One region of the Halomonas aquatica genome, then DNA from elsewhere that is predicted to be linked to it. Evidence: predicted binding sites of a transcription regulator. Region 1 holds the regulator's gene; the other holds the start of a gene.
The links. The regulator sigma-54, encoded in region 1, starts transcription at its own class of promoters, with help from an activator protein. The targets are predictions, from matches to a motif close to TGGCACNNNNNTTGCTNT.
Positions count from the first base shown of each region.

Region 2: a site for sigma-54 is predicted at 2,429-2,446, ahead of ABE960_RS10410 (P-II family nitrogen regulator). Genes of this name have one in related genera too.

Region 1 is NZ_JBEGCJ010000005.1:293,387-297,596, reverse strand. It holds gene rapZ (RNase adapter RapZ) at 1-145, opposite strand, end outside; gene ptsN (PTS IIA-like nitrogen regulatory protein PtsN) at 189-674, opposite strand; gene hpf (ribosome hibernation-promoting factor, HPF/YfiA family) at 682-990, opposite strand; gene ABE960_RS12595 (RNA polymerase factor sigma-54) at 1,161-2,585, opposite strand; gene lptB (LPS export ABC transporter ATP-binding protein) at 2,728-3,453, opposite strand; gene lptA (lipopolysaccharide transport periplasmic protein LptA) at 3,453-3,983, opposite strand; gene lptC (LPS export ABC transporter periplasmic protein LptC) at 3,980-4,210, opposite strand, start outside.
Region 2 is NZ_JBEGCJ010000004.1:299,784-303,993, reverse strand. It holds gene ABE960_RS10425 (accessory factor UbiK family protein) at 73-426, opposite strand; gene ABE960_RS10420 (P-II family nitrogen regulator) at 722-1,060, shown strand; gene ABE960_RS10415 (ammonium transporter) at 1,096-2,346, shown strand; gene ABE960_RS10410 (P-II family nitrogen regulator) at 2,498-2,836, shown strand; gene ABE960_RS10405 (ferredoxin--NADP reductase) at 2,969-3,745, opposite strand; gene ABE960_RS10400 (LysR family transcriptional regulator) at 3,891-4,210, shown strand, end outside.

The DNA.
Region 1 (4,210 bases):
TGCGATCACCCTGGAGCTCATCAACGAGTGGGCCGAGCAGCATCGCCGGCAGGTTGTCGATGGCGTAGTAGCCCAGGTCTTCAAGCGCCTGCAGCGCGATCGACTTGCCGGAACCCGACCGGCCACTGATGATCACGAGCTGCATGCGGGTCTCCTGGTCGTGGTAATGGCCGGGCGGCCAAGGAGGATCAGCCTCCCTGGCCGCCGGTCTGGGCCTGTTGTCGAATCGCCTCCATGAGGAGCTCATGGAGCTCGCGCTGGCTTGCGCTGTGACGCAGGCGGGCCCGGGTGTCGGTGTCGTTCATCACGCCGGCGACCTGGCCGAGCAAGGCGAGATGCGCCTCGTCGGCCTCCTCGGGTACCAGCAGCACGAAGACCAGGTCTACCGGTTCCCCGTCGATGGCATCGAAATCCACCGGTTCGGCCAGCTTGAGGAAGCCGGCGATGGGTGCCTTGCAGTGAGGGTTTCGTGCGTGGGGGATGGCGACCCCGTTGCCGATGCCGGTGCTGCCCAGTCGTTCGCGGCCGATCAGTCGGCTGAAGACCTCCTGGCTGTCGAGGCTCGGCGTGTTCTGGGCAATGAAGGTGCTGAAGAATTCCAGCACTCGCTTCTTGCTCCCCCCCGGCACATCGAAGAGGGTGCGCTCGGGGGGCAGGATGGCGTCCAGTGTCATGACGGAATCAGCGGGCGCCAGCGCCCTGGGCGCGGGCCTGGGCCTTTTCCTTGTGCTTCACCAACTGACGGTCGAGCTTGTCGGCGAGAGCATCGATGGCGGCATACATGTCATTATCCATGGCCTCTGCATGGAGGTCGGCACCGGCGGCATGAAGGGTGCAGGCCGCCTGCTGGCGTTCCTTCTCCACGGAGAGGGTGACCTGCACGTTGGTGATGTTGTCGTAGTGACGCTCGACGCGGGTAAGTTTCTCCTGCACATAGTCACGCAGTGCGTCGGTCAGGTCTACATGGTGGCCGGTGATGTTGACTTGCATGACACGCTCCTTGCTCTTACGGGGTGTGAATCGATTGTAACCCTTTTTGTCGTCCTGCATACCCCCGCGGTCGAGGGGATTGGATTTCTCGCCGAATAGCGTGATTTCAATTGCTTGCGGCAAATTCGGGAGAAAGCATCCGGGTACTGGAGTGCGCCATTGGACCCCGTTCAACGCAGCCGCTTGCGCTCGCTGGAGGAGGGGATTCCCATCGCCTCGCGATATTTCGCTACCGTGCGTCGCGCGACGCCGATGCCGGCCTCATCGAGCAGGGCGACCAGCTTGCTGTCGGAGAGTGGCTTGCGAGGGGCCTCGTCCTGGATCAGCTTGCGAATCCGGGCGCGGATGGCGGTGCTGGAGTGGGCATCACCCTCGCCGTTGCCGCCTCCTACCTGGCTGGAGAAGAAGTACTTGAGCTCGAACATGCCGCGCGGGGTATGGATGAACTTCTGGGTGGTGACTCGCGAGATGGTCGACTCGTGCATCTCCACGACCTGGGCGATATCGGCCAGGATCAGGGGTTTCATGGCCTCCTCGCCATGCTCCAGGAAGTCGATCTGGCGCACCATGATCTCGCGGCCCACCCGCAGCAGCGTATCGTTACGGCTGGAGAGGCTCTTCATCAGCCAGCGCGCCTCCTGCAGGTGGTCCTTGAGGAACTGGTTGTCCTCGCTCTTGTCGGCTCGTCGAATCAGCGCGGCATAGTCGGGCTGGATGCGCAGGCGCGGCATGGCCTCGGGATTGAGTTCTACCTGCCAGCCATCGCGGGCATGCCGCGCGATCAGATCGGGAATCACATAGTCGTTGTCGTTTTCGGTGAAGGCGCTGCCGGGGCGGGGATCCAGCGAGCGTACCAGGTCGATCACCGTGTCGAGGGCCTCATCGTCGAGGCTGAGCCGGCGCTTGAGAAGGCGTCGGTCGTCGCCGGCGAGGGCCTCGAGGAACTGGCGAACCAGGCGGCGGGCCTGGGGCAAGAGCGGTGTGTCATCGGGCAGGGTGGCCAGTTGCAACATCAGGCACTCGCGCAGGTCACGGGCGAAGACCCCAGTGGGCTCGAACTGCTGGAGGCGCAGGAGCACCTGCTCGAGTTCCCGGCTCCTGAGGCCCGCGAGGCCCTGGGCCCTGAGGCCGTCGCGGATCTCCTCCAGGGGCTGGGTGAGGTAGCCGTCGCCGTTCAGGCTGTCGATCAGGCTCTCGGCGATGAGCATCTGGCGCTCGTCCAGGTTGGTCATGGCCAGTTGCCAGGCCAGATGGCCCTGCAGGCTCTGCCCCGACGCCTGACGCTCGAAATCGGGACCCTCGCCACTGCCGCCGGCAGGAACGCTACCAAGGTCCTGATAGGTATCCGACCAGTCGCTGTCGGTGGTGAGTTCGTCGGGAATCTCGCTGGCCCAGTCGTCGTCGGGTGTTTCGTCCACCTCCTCTTCGCCGAAGTCATCTTCGACATCCAGCAGGGGGTTGGAATCCAGCGCCTGCTGAATCTCCTGGCGTAGGTCCAGGGTCGAGAGCTGCAGCAGGGCGATGGCCTGCTGCAGCTGGGGGGTCATGGTCAGCTGGGTGCCGACGCGAAGCTGCAGGGAAGCCTTCATGGCCATGAGAGGAGTTCCCCCGACGTGAGGAAAACTCCCACCCTAGCCCCTGGCCGAGGGGGTTGCAACTGGAAAAATGCAACAATCGTGCCATGCGCAATCTTCATGCCGCTTAGCCATAACGACATTTATATCATGAGATTGGAGTTCAGAGCCGGAAGTCCTGGCCCAGGTAGACCTCGCGGACGCGCTGGTTGGCCAGGATCGCCTCGGCATTGCCCTCGGCGATGATCCGGCCGTCACCGACGATGTAGGCGCTGTCGCAGATATCGAGGGTCTCGCGCACATTGTGGTCGGTGATCAGCACGCCGATTTCTCGGGCCTTGAGCTGGCGGATGATGCCCTTGATCTCGCCCACCGAGATGGGGTCGACGCCGGCGAAGGGTTCGTCGAGCAGGATGAAGGCAGGCTCGGTGGCCAGCGCCCGGGCGATTTCCACGCGTCGCCGTTCGCCACCGGAGAGGCTCATGCCCAGGTTGTCGCGGATGTGCGTCACGTGGAAGTCCCCGAGGAGCTCCTCGAGCCTGGCCTCGCGGCCCCTGCGGTCGAGGTCCGGGCGTGTCTCGAGGATCGCCATGATGTTGTCGGCGACCGACAGCTTGCGAAAGATCGAGGCTTCCTGGGGCAGGTAGCCGATGCCGGCCCTGGCCCGCTCGTGCATGGCTGCGGTCGAGAGGTCCAGGTCGTCGATATGCACCTCGCCGGCATCGGCGCGCACCAGACCGACGATCATGTAGAAGGAGGTAGTCTTGCCGGCCCCGTTGGGGCCGAGCAGGCCGACGATCTGGCCCTGCCCGATGGAGAGGCTGATGTCCTGCACCACTCGGCGACGCTTGTAGCCCTTGGCCAGGTGCTGGGCTCTCAGGGTCTTCATCACTGGCCGCCCTGCTTTGCGGGCTCGAGGGTCATCCGCACCCGCTGGCGCTCCTGTACACCTTCTGCATCGGAGCGGGCCTGGACGACGCGGCGGTCGAGGAAGTATTCGAGGTAGCCACCATCGAAGGTGTCGCCACCCTGATGCAGTTCGGCGCGGTCTATCAGTTCGATGCGGCGCTCGGCGACGTGGTAGATAACGGTGCGGCCCCAGCCGCGGACCATGGGCTCGTCCGGTGCGGGCAGTTGCTCGATGTAGGCGCGCTCGCCGGTGGCGGTGGCTTGACTGAGCTGGCCCTGGTCGTTGCGCCGTATTTCCACACGGTCGCCGGTCAGCTGCATGCTCCCCTGGCGGATGTCCACATTGCCGGTATAGACGGCGGTGCCTTCGCGATCGTCGAGATCGAGCTGATTGGCCTCCACCTCGATCGGGGCGCTGGCGTCACCCTCCAATGCCAGTGCCTGAGCACTGCCTAGCAACAGGCCGATGACGACGAGGGTCGAAAGGGGGGCGAGGGAAGTTCGCGTCATGACTCGGGGTCCTCGTGGGTCTGGGGCGGATGGTGGCCGCGGACATTGTCGGTCAGCCGGGCGCGGTTGTCATGGATCCAGGCGTCGAAGCGCTCGCCGCTCATCCGCTGGGGAGGTTGGCGCAGCACAGCCGGCGTCTCGCTCCAGGCGTGGCCGCTATCGGCATCGAAATGCAGGATCTCGGTGTCCAGTTGCCAGCGCTCCGCAGGGGCCCGGAGCTGCGCATC
Region 2 (4,210 bases), on a different contig from region 1:
CTGACTTCAGGCTAGTCCAGGCCGGCGGGGTGCGCCCGGGCACGATTGATAGGGGACAGGGCAGGCAGAGGATCAGCGGTCGGTCTCGCCGGCGCCGGCGTCCTCCTCGGGGCTCGACTCGGCGCTTGGTGTCTCCGGCAGCGCCTCTGCAGGCTCGCTCGGTGAAGTCTCCCGAGAGGTGGCTCCATCCAGCCCCTCCTCCAGCGCCGCCACCTGCTGCTCCAGCGCCTCGACCCGCGCCCGGGTGCGCTGGAGCACGTCCATCAGGATGTCGAAGTCCTCCCTGGACACCAGCTCCAGGCGGTCGAAGGCGCCCTTGACCACCTGCTGGATGCCCTTCTGTACCTCTTCCGGCGCCTGGGAAGCACCCTGCAGCCGGTCACCGATCTGCTGGGCCAAGCGACTGATGCGATCATGGCTCACCATGGTGTCTCTCCTGAAACGTGATTGGATGCCTGACAAGAGGATACGCAAGCCTCCGGCACCACGCATCACCCTTCTATGCTCACTTATGGTGCGCAGTCATTCTGATAAATGCACCACAATGAATCATCATCGCCATCGACCTCGTTCGTCCCGCCGCCGTCCACACACAATAACTCGTCACATCCATATGATTTAAAATGAAAATTTTAAAATCTGGCATGGTTATCGCTTAAACAGGGCAGCCACTTGTCGGGCGGCACCATGCCAGCCCATATTCCAGCAAGGGAGATTCGGAATGAAGCTGATCACCGCCATCATCAAACCATTCAAGCTCGACGACGTCCGTGAGGCACTCGCCGACAACGGCGTCCAGGGCATCACCGTTACCGAGGTCAAGGGCTTCGGCCGCCAGAAGGGCCATACCGAGCTCTATCGTGGCGCCGAGTACGTCGTCGACTTCCTGCCCAAGGTCAAGGTCGAGATCGCGGTTGACGACTCACGACTCGAAACCGTGCTCGATGCCATCTGCAGTGCGGCCAACAGCGGCAAGATCGGTGACGGCAAGGTCTTCGTCACGCCTCTGGAGGACGTGATCCGCATCCGCACCGGTGAACGCGGTGCCGATGCCGTCTGACCACCCCTTCCCATTTCTGACGTGGAGAGACACCCATGAGTGAACTACCCGAGCTGAGCTATGCGCTCGATACCTTCTACTTCCTGATCTGCGGCGTGCTGGTGATGTGGATGGCCGCCGGCTTCTCGATGCTCGAGGCAGGCCTGGTGCGCTCCAAGAACACCGCCGAGATCCTGACCAAGAACATCGCCCTGTTCGCCATCGCATGCACCATGTACCTGCTGGTGGGCTACTACCTGATGTACTCCAGCGATGCCGGCGGCTTCCTGCCTAGCCTGGGCGCGCTTATCGGCAGCGAGAACGGGGTCGAAGCGGTGCTCGCCGGCGGCGATGGCGCCCCCTACTACTCCATGCGTTCGGACTTCTTCTTCCAGGTGGTGTTCGTGGCGACCGCCATGTCCATTGTCTCCGGTGCCGTCGCCGAGCGCATGAAGCTGTGGGCCTTCCTGGCCTTCGCCGTGGTCATGACTGGCTTCATCTATCCGGTGTCCGGCTACTGGACCTGGGGCGGTGGCTGGCTGGCCGAGGTCGGCTACTCCGACTATGCAGGCTCCGGCATCGTGCACCTGGCCGGTGCGGCCGCGGCCCTGGCAGGCGTGATGGTGCTCGGCCCGCGTAAGGGCAAGTACGGCAAGGACGGCAGCATCTATGCCATCCCCGGCGCCAACCTGCCGTTGGCCACCCTGGGTACCTTCATCCTGTGGATGGGCTGGTTCGGCTTCAACGGCGGCTCTGAGCTGAAGATGTCTGACGTGTCCTCCGCCAACAACGTGGCCCAGGTATTCGTCAACACCAACGCGGCCGCCGCCGGCGGCGTGATCGCCGCGCTGATCCTGGCCAAGATGTGGTTCCGCAAGGCCGACCTGACCATGGCCCTGAACGGCGCCCTGGCTGGCCTGGTGGCCATCACCGCCGATCCGCTGTCCCCCAGTGCGCTGGGCTCCGTGTTCATCGGCGCCGCGGGTGGCCTGCTGGTGGTGATCGCCATCGTGGCCCTGGACAAGCTGAAGCTTGATGATCCGGTGGGTGCCATCTCCGTACACGGGGTGGTGGGCATCTGGGGCGTGCTGGCCGTACCGCTGACCAATAGCGGTGCCAGTTTCGGTCCGCAGATCATCGGTATCCTCGGCATCTTCTTCTGGGTGTTCCTGGCCAGCCTGATCGTATGGTTTATCCTCAAGGCCGTGATGGGCATCCGGGTCACCGAAGAGGAAGAGTACGAAGGGGTCGACCTGACCGAGTGCGGCCTGGAAGCCTACCCCGAGTTCAGTGCCTCCAAGAAGTAAGACACCTACGCGAGTGAGCCCACGCTCCTCCTGGCCCCCTTCGGGGGGCTTTTTTTATTCCTCCCGCAGCGGGTGTATGCTCTGGCACAATGAACGCAGCCAGGGTGGCGTCCAACGCCACCGACCAACGGACAGGACGAGGATCAAGACCATGAAACTGGTGACCGCCATCATCAAGCCGTTCAAGCTCGACGACGTCCGGGAATCGCTCTCCGAGATCGGCGTCCAGGGCATCACCGTTACCGAGGTCAAGGGCTTCGGCCGCCAGAAGGGCCACACCGAGCTCTACCGCGGCGCCGAATACGTCGTGGACTTCCTGCCCAAGGTCAAGCTCGAGGTGGCCGTGGATGACGACATGGCGGTGAAGGTGATCGATGCCATCACCCAGGTGGCCAACTCCGGAAAGATCGGCGACGGCAAGATCTTCGTCACCGCTCTGGAGCAGGTGATCCGCATCCGCACCGGCGAGACCGGCAAGGACGCAGTCTAAGCGCGTAGCGCCGCAGACTGCTGTCATCGGCATTGCCGATAGCAACGCAAAACCCCGCCGGATTCGATCCGGCGGGGTTTTCATTTTTCCATCTCGATACCTGCCGCCCATGACCGGGCGGCTTGGCGCTGCTCACTTCTCGACGAACGCCCGCTCGATCACGTAGTCGCCGGGCTCACCCATGCGCGGCGAGATGGTGAAGCCGAGCTCGTCGAGCAGGTGGCTGGTGTCGTCGAGCATCGCCGGGCTACCACAGATCATGGCGCGATCCTGCTTGGGGTCGATGGCCGGAAGCCCCGTGTCCTCGGCCAGCTTGCCGCTGCGGATGTGGTCGGTCAGCCGCCCCATGGTGTGGAATTCTTCCCGGGTCACCGTGGGGTAGTAGACCAACTTCTCGCTGATCTCCTCGCCCAGATACTCATGGGCGGGCAGGTCCTTCTGGATGAAGTCGGCGTAGGCCAGTTCGCTGACGTTGCGGACGCCATGGACCAGCACGATCTTCTCGAAGCGCTCGTAGGCCTCAGGATCCTGGATCAGGCTCATGAACGGCGCAAGGCCGGTCCCGGTAGAGAGCAGGTAGAGGTTACGCCCCGGCAGAAGGTCATCGGTGACCAGGGTACCGGTGGGCTTGCGACTGACCATGATCTGGTCGCCGACCTCGAGGTGCTGGAGGCGCGAGGTAAGGGGACCATCTGGCACCTTGATGCTGAAGAACTCCAGATGGTCCTCGTAGTTGGGGCTGGCAATGGAGTAGGCCCGCATCAGCGGCTTACCGTTCACCTCGAGGCCTATCATGACGAACTGGCCATTCTTGAAGCGCAGGCTGCGCTCCCGGGTGGTGCGGAAACTGAACAGGGTGTCGTTCCAGTGATGCACACTGAGAACGTCCTCAAGCGCGAACTTGCTCATCCCGACTCCTTTTATATTCTATAAACGAATAAATAAGCCAAATATATTGTTAAGGCAATTCTAAGGGCCGGAAGGTTATCTGTTAAATGGATTGTATGGATAATACTTATCTATAATTTCGATATCATAGCCTGCGAGAAACGTCATGCGTTATACACTGCGCCAGCTGGAGGTCTTCGTTGCCGTCGCCCAGAACGAGAGCGTCTCACGTGCGGCCCGCTCCCTGGCGCTTTCCCAGTCGGCGACCAGCACCGCCCTGGCCGAGCTGGAGCGCCAGTTCGACTGCCGGCTGCTGGATCGCATCGGCAAGCGCCTGAAGCTCAATGCCCTGGGCTTCCAACTGCTGCCCAAGGCGGTGGCCCTGCTCGACCGCGCCGAGGAAGTGGAGGAACTGCTGCGTGGACAACAGGGAATCGGCACCCTGGACGTGGGCGCTACCCTGACCATCGGCAATTACCTGGCGAC